2 regions of the Mediterraneibacter butyricigenes genome follow, and region 1 is predicted to be linked to the other one. Evidence: a T-box and tRNA genes for the amino acid it is inferred to sense, from the RefSeq annotation. Region 1 holds a T-box; the other holds one or more tRNA genes.

Region 1 (5,725 bases):
ATGTCCCAGTCTTTCAGATGTAGCGATGCCTGTTTGGAAAAAATCGTAATTCCTCTGGCCCGCTCCAGATCGTAGGTATCTAAAAATGCATCCTGATTATCTACCCTGCCCAAAGACCTGATCTCTCCTGTTTTATAAAGCAGACTTTCTGCAAGCGTGGTCTTACCGGCATCTACATGTGCCAGAAGCGCCGCGCAGATCTGTGGTTTCTTATTTTCTGCCGACATCTTTTATGTCAAACTCCCTTCTTTGTCATTTCCTTATGCTGTCCTTGCCTTCTAAAATCTCACCTCGTAAAATCTTATCCGGTATATCGTATATCCTTTGTCTCCTTTACCTCTCAGCGATCTATAAAGCTTACATGCCCTCCAGATCTTCCAGACTCTCCTCCAGTTCCGGCGCATCCAATGCTTCCTGAGGAATCTCAATCTTATCCAGGCTGTCATAGGATGTAATCTTCAACTCATAGCTTAACTTATCCAGGCTGACTGAGACTCCGTCCTGATCTGCCAGACTCATTCCATCGCCGTCCATCGTCATGGAAATCAGCGCCGGCAGTTTACTGTCTTTGTAAATTTTTACCGTCATATCTGCGGTCATTCCGGAAAAATCAATGTTCTGCGTGTAGGTTTCCTCCATCACACCGGACATAGCCCCTAACAACTCATTGAATGTCTCTCCGTCGATGGTCGTCTGGATCACATAGACTTCTTTTCCATCCAGTTTTTCTGTCTTGTCTGCCAAAGTCAGCTCAGAGCCGCTGGATAAAATCTTTTCCAGATCCAGCATAGTTCCCATGTCCAGCCCGGACACATCGGTGGTCTGCTTCTGCCATTCATCCGCTACTTTCACATAAGTCGTATTGGAATCCTTCTCCGTCTGGGTATAAGCTTCCAGGTCTAAAGACATGTTTAACAGATCCATCGTCATTGTTCCATTGACATGGCTGACCTGTGGATCTTTTGTCACTTGCAGATCCGCATCCAGACCGATTCCCATAGACATGGACATTCCGCTCTGTCCGAGTCCCATTTCCATATCCATGGTCATATTTCCTTCCATGGACTTTGCTGTTTCTGTCTTTTTAACAGCTTCCTGCATCAGGCTTTCTGCTGTTTCCTTTTTGCAACCGCTTAACCCGAACATCATAAGTCCTGCCAATACAAGTAACGCTGTGACTCTTTTCCATCTTTTCATCCTTCGTTCCTCCCTCACTTTTGTTCTTTTTTCCGGTGCCCGTTTGCCCATCATCCGATGTTCAGGGCATCCCCACGCCCATGATACCTGTAGATTATTTCGTACTTCACACTCTTCGGCATCTTTTATATTCAGTATAGCATGGAACCGGAAAAATAGGTAGAAAAACAGCGTAAACAGATTTCTCTGTCTACGCTGTTTTCAAAGCTTTATCTTTCGTCTTCTCTCAGACTATTTTGCCACGATATTGATAATTCTTCCCGGAACATAAATCTCTTTGATGATATTTCCGCTCAGTTTATTGCCCAGTGCCTCTTTACCTGCTGCAATTGCGCTGTCTTTGTCTGCATCTGCTGCAATAGAAATGACCGCTTTCGTCTTTCCGTTGATCTGCACTGCAATCTCGACTTCGTCTTCTTTCATGGCTTCCTCATCGTAGGTTGGCCATCCTGCACGGAATACAGTCTCTGTATGACCCAACTGCTCCCACATTTCTTCTGCAAAATGCGGTGCAAATGGAGAAATCAGAACTGCCATCGTTTCCAGAGTCTCTTTATCTACTCCGCCACCATTCTTCTTTGCCAGATCAATCAGCTTGTTATTGTGCTCCATAAATGCGGAGATTACGGTATTCAGGCTGAAGTTCTCCAGACGTGTTGTTACATCATATACCAGTTTATGACGTTCTTTGACCATTGCATCCGTTGCTTCTACATTGGCTGCCAGGCTGTCCTGAAGCAGATTCCACAGACGTTTCAGGAAACGATTCACTCCGTCAATTCCACGATCATCCCACTCTGCATCCAGCTCCGGTGGTCCTACGAAAAGTTCATACATTCTCAGGGAATCGCATCCGTAGTCACGTACCAGATCATCCGGGGAAACTACATTTCCTTTGGATTTACTCATCTTAATTCCGTTCTTGCCTGTGATCATTCCCTGGTTGAACAGTTTCTGGAATGGTTCATCAAAGTCGATGACTCCGATATCGCACAGAAATTTTGTATAGAATCTGGAATACAGCAGATGAAGAACTGCATGCTCTACTCCGCCGATATACATATCTACCGGAAGCATAGCATCTGCTTTTTCTCTGGATACCAGTTCTTTATCATTATGATTATCCACATAGCGCAGGAAGTACCAAGAAGATCCTGCCCACTGCGGCATAGTGTTTGTCTCACGTTTTGCATCTGCGCCACATACAGGACACTTGCAGTTTACCCATTCGTCGATGGCTGCCAACGGAGATTCTCCGGTTCCTGTCGGCTCATAGGATTCTACATCCGGCAGGCGAAGCGGAAGTTCTTCTTCCGGTACCGGCACATTTCCGCATTTCGGACAATGTACAATCGGAATCGGTTCTCCCCAGTAACGCTGACGAGAGAATACCCAGTCACGCAATTTGTAATTTACAGTTGCTTTTCCGATTCCACGCTCTTCGATGATATGCGGTGCCTCTTTTTTCAGAACTGCGGATTCCATACCATCCCACTCGCCGGAATTGATCATGGTTCCGGAAGCCTCTGTATAAGCTTCTGTCATATTTTCAATGGCTTTTCCGTCTTTTGCGATTACCTGAATAATCGGAATGTCAAATTTCTTTGCGAATTCAAAGTCACGGTCATCATGAGCCGGTACACACATGATCGCACCGGTACCGTAATCAGCCAGTACATAGTCAGACAGCCAGATCGGTACTTTTGCTCCGTTGATCGGATTGATTGCATAACTTCCGGTAAATACACCGGTCTTCTCTTTATCCTGCAGACGGTCTACGTTGGATTTCATGGAAGAATCATAGATGTATTTCTCTACGACTTCTTTGCGTTCTTCTGTGGCAAGAGATGCTGCCAGGGCATGTTCCGGTGCCAGTACCATAAAGGTTGCTCCGTAAAGGGTATCCGGTCTGGTGGTATAGACTGTAATCTCATCTTCACGTCCGTCTACTTTGAAGTTTACTTCTGCTCCGTAAGATTTACCGATCCAGTCTGTCTGCATCTTCTTTACTTTTTCCGGCCAGTCCAGTTTGTCCAGGTCATTCAGTAATCTTTCTGCATAAGCGGTGATCTTCAGCATCCACTGACGAAGATTTTTCTTGGTTACTTCTGCTCCGCAGCGTTCGCATTTACCGTTGACTACTTCTTCGTTTGCCAGACCTGTCTTACAGGACGGACACCAGTTGATCGGGAATTCCTTTTCATAAGCCAGACCTTCTTTGAACATCTTTACGAAGATCCACTGTGTCCATTTGTAGAATTCAGGATCTGTGGTATTCACTTCCATATCCCAGTCATAAAGAGCTGCGATCTCATTGATCTGTCTCTTAATATTTGCCACATTGTTGGCAGTAGATTTTGCCGGATGTACTCCCATCTTGATTGCATAGTTCTCTGCCGGAAGTCCGAACGCATCCCAGCCCATCGGATGAACGATATAATATCCCTGCTGAAGCTTGTATCTGCTCCATACATCGGAGATAACATATCCTCTCCAGTGTCCTACATGAAGACCATTTCCTGACGGATACGGGAACATATCCAGACAATAATATTTCTTCTTCGGATTGCCCTGTTCATCCACTTTCGGATTCACCGGGTTCTCTTCCCACTTTTCTCTCCATTTGTTCTCGATTGCCTTATGGTTGTAAACAATCTTTGCTGCCATTTTTATATCCTCCTTTTTGCCTGATGGCATACATTGAACCTGCCACCGGCAGCTTCTCTTGCATACTTTGGTATATAGAAAGCCTTCTCATCTCATAAGAGACGAAAAGGCTTTATTTCCGCGGTACCACTCTCATTCATCTGCCCTTCGCAGATACACTCGTATCTTCTGTAACGGGAAGCCCCGCCATCTGCCTACACATCACCTGCACATCTCATAGCCTGAAATCATCTCATTCACAAGATCTCTGTCACTTCAGCAGAGGAACTCCGAGGTGAGTTGGGAGATCACGCTGTTGCCTCGCACCTGCCGGCAACTCTCTGGAATACGCTGTTCTCTTACTATTCCTCTTCATCGTCTCTTCAATAATACTTCCTTATTATAAAAACAACATTAAAATAAGTCAAGCAATTTCTTAAGATTCCCCGTGTTTTCCGCGTCTTTCGACATTTGCATTTTCGTCAGAAATCAATTAAAATAAAAATGTTATATCTTAGGAATAGAAATTGAGGAATTTACTATGTTTAACATTTCAGTCTGTGACGACAGTCCTATTTTTTTACAGATCACCACAGAATTTATCCATAAATGGTCCAAAGAGCGTAATATCCCCGTTATGATTTCTACTTTCGAAAACGGAGATGAACTTCTCTCCCATCACCGGGAAGAACCTGCCGATATTATATTTCTGGACATCATTATGCCCATGTTCAACGGCATGGAGGCCGCAAAAATCCTGCGTAAGACCGACCGGGATGCAAAAATCATCTTTCTGACTTCCTCTCCGGAATTCGCGCTGGAGTCTTATGAAGTCAAAGCTGAAAATTATCTGTTGAAGCCCATCTCCTACGATAGGCTTCAGTCCGTACTGGACGATTGTCTTACGGAATTTCAGAACGAACCGGAGCATCTGATCCTGAAGACTTCTTACGGTTATCAGAAGCTTTATTTTCATGAGATCGAATACGCAGAGGCTCAGAATAAACGTGTGACCTTTCGTTTGATCACCGGACAGACTGTGGAATCTGTTGCTCCCTTTTACTTTTTTGAAAAACAACTTTCCGGTCATCCGGCTTTCTTCAAATGTCACCGCAGTTATTTGGTCTATCTTCCAAATGTAGATCACTTCAACACAACCGAACTTCTGACCAAATCCGGCCATTGCATTCCGATTGCAAGAAGTTACAGCAAAACATTCAAAGAAGCTTATTTTGCCCTGATGTTCCAGGAAACATTCTAGGAAAGGAATCCTGTCATGCTTTTGTCTGTTTTATCTGCCATCCACATGGTCACAACCTTATTGTTCGGCGTCTACATTTCCGCTTCGATCCTCGGGATCCTTATGAATCGGAAAAATATACTCTGCCTGCTGGCTTTCTCCGCGATCACCGGTCTCTGTTCTTCCGCATCCTATCTGTTTCTCGGAAATGCACAGGCCGAACAGCTCTATCCTTTTCTGATCCACCTGCCACTGATCTTATTTTTCACCCTGTTTTATCATTGTTCTCTGATCTTAAGTGGAATCGCTGTCTTTACAGCCTATCTGTGCTGCCAGATCAGCAACTGGATTGGAATTGCCGCAAGGGAATTAAGCGGGCAGCTCTGGATTTATTACGTGGTTCGCATCGGGATTACCCTTGTTATTTTTGTATTTCTTTTCCGTTATATGCCCCAGATCATGCGGCGCCTGACTCAGAAAAGCACCAAAATTCAATTAATCTTCGGTCTGGTTCCTTTCGTTTACTATCTGTTTGATTATGTCACCAGTGTTTACACCTCTCTGCTCTATTCCGGTCGTGCCGTTGTCGCAGAGTTTCTTGGTTTCATTCTGTGTATTTCTTATCTCATGTTTCTGTGCCTG
Region 2 (5,725 bases), 1.4 Mb from region 1:
ATGGAAGGGTTACATTTATCGGAGATGAAGAGGCCATCTGTCAGGCAAATATATTTTTGAGAACTGCGGAAAGAATTCTGGTTAAGGTGGGCAGTTTCAAGGCGGTGACCTTTGAGGAATTGTTCGATAAGACCAAAGCACTTCCATGGGAAGAGTATATTCCGGAAAATGGAAAATTCTGGGTGAAAAAGGCTTCTTCTGTAAAAAGTAAACTGTTCAGTACGTCTGATATCCAGTCTATTATGAAAAAAGCCATGGTGGAACGGATGAAGAGTAAATACCATAAAAGCTGGTTTGAAGAGGATGGAGCAGAATATCCGGTGCGCGTTTTTCTGATGAAGGATCAGGTGACGATCGGTTTGGATACCTCGGGAGAATCCCTTCACAAAAGAGGATACCGTAAACTGTCCGGTAAAGCGCCGATTACGGAGACATTGGCATCTGCGTTGATCATGCTGACACCCTGGAGGGCAGACCGGATCCTGGTCGATCCGTTTTGCGGAAGCGGAACATTTCCGATCGAGGCAGCGATGATGGCGGCTTCGATTGCACCGGGAATGAATCGTTCTTTTACGGCGGAGGCCTGGACGAATCTGGTGGCGAAAAAGCAGTGGTATGACGCGATGGATGAGGCAAATGATCTGGTAAAACGTGATGTGGAAGTGGATATCCAGGGCTATGACATCGATGGAGATGTGATTAAGGTGGCCAGAGAAAATGCACAGGTGGCAGGTGTGGATCATATGATTCATTTTCAGCAGCGCGCGGTGAAAGATTTGAGCCATCCGAAAAAATATGGTTTTGTGATCACCAATCCTCCTTATGGAGAGCGATTAAATGAAAAAGAAACTCTGCCGGCATTGTATCGGGAATTTGGAGAAAGTTTCAAAAAGCTGGATTCCTGGTCCGCATATATGATCACGTCTTATGAGGATGCAGAGCGGTATTTTGGACGCAAAGCAGATAAAAACCGTAAGATTTACAATGGAATGATTAAGACCTATTATTATCAGTTTCTGGGACCGAAACCGCCCAGAAAGCATCGGGAGGAACGATAGATCATGGGGAAAAGAATTGTATTTGCTACAGGAAATGCACATAAAATGATAGAGATCCGACAGATTTTAGAAGATCTGGGGATGCCGGTGATTTCGATGAAAGAAGTGGGCGTAGATCCGGAAATTATAGAAGACGGAACAACCTTCGAGGAAAATGCACTGATCAAGGCGCGTGAGGTTGCAAAGCTTCTTCCGAATGATATTGTGCTGGCGGATGATTCCGGTCTGGAAGTGGATGCCCTGAATAAAGAACCGGGGATTTATTCAGCCAGATATGCGGGAGAAAACACCTCTTACGAGATAAAAAACCAGTTGATCCTGGATCGGGTGAAAGATGTTCCAGAGGAAAAGAGAACCGCAAGATTTGCCTGCGCGGTGGCAGCAGTGTTCCCGGATGGTACGGAAAAGGTTGTGCGCGAAAATATGGAAGGCCGGATTGCGTATGAGAGTGCCGGTGCCAATGGATTTGGCTATGATCCGATTTTTTATCTGCCGGAATATGGCTGTACTTCAGCAGAATTGTCCCCGGAGGATAAAAATGCCATTAGCCACAGAGGAAAAGCACTTCGTGCGATGCGTGTTGTGATAGAAGCGAAAGAATAGAATAGATAAGGCGATAATTCGGAAATCCGGAAGGAAAGTACAGAGTAACCAGAGAAGAAAAATTATAGGAAATGAAAGAAATGAGAACGTTAATAATAAGTGATACTCACGGAAGACATGAAGGAGTCGATGAGATCCTGGAGCGTGAGGGAGAGTTTGATATGCTGATCCATCTGGGGGATGTGGAAGGCGGAGAAATCTATCTGGATGTGATGTTTGAATGTCCAAAATATATTGTGCGCGGAAATAATGATTTTTTTGCACCCCATCCGTATGAAGAAGAGTTTGATCTGGGACCGCATCATATCATGATTACCCACGGACACCATTATCATGTGTCAACCGGACCGGAAATTTTAAAAGAAGAAGCATTGTCGATCGGGGCGGATGTGGTGATGTTCGGGCATACACACCGGCCGTATTTTGAACAGGATGAGGATATTACGGTGTTGAATCCGGGAAGTGTGTCCTATCCGAGACAGGAAGGCAGACGGGGAAGCTATATGATTATGGAAATGGATGAAGAAGGGGATTTGAAATTCGAGCAGAAATTTTTGTAGGAAAACTATGGTTCTTTGTGCAAAATCACGGTGAAAAACGAGGAAAAGCATGGCGAGAGGTGCTGAAAAGGCCTTCAAAAAAATATTTTGAAAAAAATGAAAATTTTTGTTGACATTATGGATTCTCTGTAATATAATAATTCTTGCGTCGCGGGGTACTAAAGAAATCGCACAAACGACATGCGACTGACGGGGTGTGGCTCAGCTTGGCTAGAGCGCCTGGTTTGGGACCAGGAGGTCGCAGGTTCGAATCCTGTCACCCCGATTTGTGCGGGTGTAGTTCAATGGTAGAACACCAGCCTTCCAAGCTGGATACGTGGGTTCGATTCCCATCACCCGCTTTCCTGTAACAATATAAGTTATAAGGATTCAATAGCGAGAGAAAAAGTCTTTCTGAGTCTGTAGCTCAGCTGGATAGAGCAACGGCCTTCTAAGCCGTAGGTCGAGGGTTCGAATCCCCCCAGGCTCGTCATGGTGGGTATGGTGCAGTTGGTTAGCGCGCCAGATTGTGGTTCTGGATGTCGTGGGTTCGAGTCCCACTACCCACCCTTTTAAGTCTGATTGATGGGCTATCGCCAAGCGGTAAGGCACAGGACTTTGACTCCTGCATTCGCTGGTTCGAATCCAGCTAGCCCAGTTTTGGGTAGCTGAAAAGTGAACCATTCAAAATTAAATATGGGCGTGTAGCTCAGGTGGTAGAGCACTTGACTTTTAATCAAGTTGTCCGGGGTTCGAATCCCCGCACGCTCAGGACTAGTAAAATGGCGGAAAACCTTGTAAACAATGGGTTTTCCGTTATTTTTATGTATTCCTGTTAGCACCACTTAACACCACAGAAACGCACAGGAAAACGTGGTAAATGCGTGGTGAAAATGGTGTTGCGTGGTAAAAGCGTGGTACAAAATCATGCCTTTTTTAGGTAGGTATCCAGCCGATCCAAAGCGGTAGAAATAAGCGAAAACAGGGAGATAGTTCGAAAACAAAACTGGCTTGCTTAAATTTTGATAAACTGGCTGTTTGAATCGAACCAATATTGCGGTAAAGTAAGTGCAGTCGTAAATAGGGCAAACAAATGAGGAAAGAGGTAATACTATGAATTCTAATTTAAAGAAAATTGTGATGACAGCACTTTTTGCCGCATTGGCTTGTGTAGCAACCATGTCAATCCGTATTCCTACACCGGGAACCAGCGGATATATCCATCCGGGAGATGCAGTTGTAATCTTGTCCGGCGTGATTCTGGGACCGGTATATGGTCTGCTGGCAGGAGGAATCGGTTCTGCGATGGCGGATCTGTTGGGAGGATATTTTGTCTATGTACCGATTACATTTGCAATCAAGGGACTGATCGCTCTGGTATCTGCTCTGATCTATCAGAGTGTTGGAAAGAATTCCAAGTCACGTTATGTAGCCGTAATTTTAGGTGGCGTGATTGATATTATCTTTGTAGCAGGTGGATATTTTGTATGCGAATCCTTCCTGTATGGAGCATCAGCAGCGGCAGCAAGTATTCCGGCAAATATTATCCAGGGAGTCGGCGGACTGGTTCTGGCAGCAGTATTGTATCCGGTATTGATGGCGGCTCCGGATATGAGACAGATGGCTTATGAAGTAAAGCAGAAATAAAAAAGGTTCTGCCGCGGTTGACACGTCAAGAGCGCATGGTGTATAGTATACAGGTACGACATTTGCGGTCATGGCGGAATGGCAGACGCGCTGGTCTTAGGAGCCAGTGGGCAACCGTGTGGGTTCAAGTCCCACTGACCGCAGAGAAAAAGTGATGAGATTTGGCACTATATATTGGTGACAAATCTCATTTTCTATTTATTGAAAAAATGTAAAAGCGCCGGATATAATGGGGATAGAAACAAGGAAAGAGATTGATTGGCCAATCATACCTCTGCAAACGATGGGTAAAATGAGGTGTGAAATCAATGAAAGAAAAAGTACAGGTATTTGGACGTTTTTTAAGCGGAATGGTAATGCCAAACATTGGCGCGTTTATCGCGTGGGGACTCATTACGGCACTGTTCATTGAAACCGGATGGTTCCCGAATGAAACATTTGCAAAACTGGTAACACCGATGTCGTCGATGTTGCTTCCACTTTTGATCGCATATACAGGCGGGGAAGTGGTAGCCGGAAAACGAGGCGGAGTGATCGGTGCGATTGCGACCATGGGTGTGATTGTCGGAAGCGATATTCCGATGTTTATCGGGGCAATGATCGTGGGACCGCTTTCAGCCTGGATTTTAAAGAAATTCGATCAGGCGATCGAGGGACATACACCGGCGGGATTTGAAATGCTGGTCAATAATTTTTCACTGGGAATTATCGGTGCAATTCTGGCACTTCTGGCGATGAAGGGAATTACACCGCTGGTAAACGGATTAAATGAAGCGATGAGAGCCGGCGTGGGATTCTTCGTGGATCACAGACTGCTGCCATTGACCAGCGTATTTATTGAACCGGCAAAGGTTCTGTTCCTGAATAATGCCATCAACCATGGAATTTTATCACCGATGGGAATTCAGCAGGTAGAGGAAGTCGGAAAATCTATTTTCTTCCTGCTGGAAGCGAATCCGGGACCGGGACTTGGCGTCCTTCTGGCATATTGTATTGCGGGAAAAGGAAGCGCAAAGAGTTCTGCACCTGGGGCAGTGATTATCCATTTCTTCGGTGGAATCCATGAAATTTATTTTCCATATATTTTAATGAATCCGTTGCTGATCTTATCGACGATCGCAGGAGGAGCAAGCGGAATTTTCCTGTTTAATTTGTTTGGAGTAGGTCTGACGGCACCGGCTTCACCAGGAAGTATTCTGGCGATTTTGATGATGGCGGAACGGCACAGTTATCTGGGATTGGTTGTGGGAGTCGTTGTATCTGCCGCAGTTTCTCTCCTGATCAGCCTTCCGATTCTGAAATTTATGGGAAAAGATACATCCCTCGAAGAAGCGCAGCAGAAAAAAGATGCCATGAAACAAGCGTCCAAAGGAATGGACAGTGGCGTTGCAAAAGCTGATGTGAAAGAAGATGGATTAGAAGAAACAGCCGGAAAATACGTTGAAGAAAATGGAAAAGCAGAAAAAATAAGAAAAATCGCGTTTGCCTGTGATGCAGGAATGGGTTCCTCTGCCATGGGAGCCACAGTCCTGAAAAAGAAGCTGGCTGCGGCGGGATTACAGGGAATAGAAGTCATTCATACACCGGTATCTTCCATACCGAAAGATGTTCAGATCGTTGTAACGCATCAGGAACTTGGCGAACGCGCTGCGCACAGTAATCCCAATGCAGAACTGGTGCTGATCACCAATTTCCTTGCAGCACCGGAATATGAGATTTTAGTGGAGGATTTGAAAAGACGGGCAGCTCAGTAGAAGCTGTGAAAATGCACAGCAATCCGCGGAATCCATATAAAAACAGAAAAGAAGATTCGGAAATATTTTGAAAAAACGCAAGAATGGATTGACATTTTTGAAAACTCTTCTTATACTGATAACA

Evidence for each region. The T-box of region 1 lies ahead of leuS (leucine--tRNA ligase). A T-box ahead of a tRNA ligase gene usually reads a tRNA of that ligase, here a tRNA-Leu.
Region 2: it has a tRNA-Leu gene. The T-box ahead of leuS (leucine--tRNA ligase) is inferred to sense a tRNA for this amino acid. The anticodon was not compared.

What each region holds. Positions count from the first base shown of each region.
Region 1 covers NZ_BHGK01000001.1:2,651,100-2,656,824, reverse strand. The annotation lists gene KGMB01110_RS13065 (translation factor GTPase family protein) at 1-227, opposite strand, end outside; gene KGMB01110_RS13060 (DUF6612 family protein) at 358-1,197, opposite strand; gene leuS (leucine--tRNA ligase) at 1,429-3,864, opposite strand; T-box leader at 3,959-4,228, opposite strand; gene KGMB01110_RS13050 (LytR/AlgR family response regulator transcription factor) at 4,385-5,104, shown strand; gene KGMB01110_RS13045 (sensor histidine kinase) at 5,120-5,725, shown strand, end outside.
Region 2 covers NZ_BHGK01000001.1:1,262,666-1,268,390, reverse strand. The annotation lists gene KGMB01110_RS06225 (THUMP domain-containing class I SAM-dependent RNA methyltransferase) at 1-1,058, shown strand, start outside; gene KGMB01110_RS06220 (XTP/dITP diphosphatase) at 1,062-1,661, shown strand; gene KGMB01110_RS06215 (metallophosphoesterase family protein) at 1,742-2,221, shown strand; tRNA gene KGMB01110_RS06210 (tRNA-Pro) at 2,412-2,486, shown strand; tRNA gene KGMB01110_RS06205 (tRNA-Gly) at 2,492-2,562, shown strand; tRNA gene KGMB01110_RS06200 (tRNA-Arg) at 2,617-2,690, shown strand; tRNA gene KGMB01110_RS06195 (tRNA-His) at 2,696-2,769, shown strand; tRNA gene KGMB01110_RS06190 (tRNA-Gln) at 2,787-2,858, shown strand; tRNA gene KGMB01110_RS06185 (tRNA-Lys) at 2,899-2,971, shown strand; gene KGMB01110_RS06180 (ECF transporter S component) at 3,314-3,847, shown strand; tRNA gene KGMB01110_RS06175 (tRNA-Leu) at 3,912-3,990, shown strand; gene KGMB01110_RS06170 (PTS mannitol transporter subunit IICB) at 4,156-5,601, shown strand.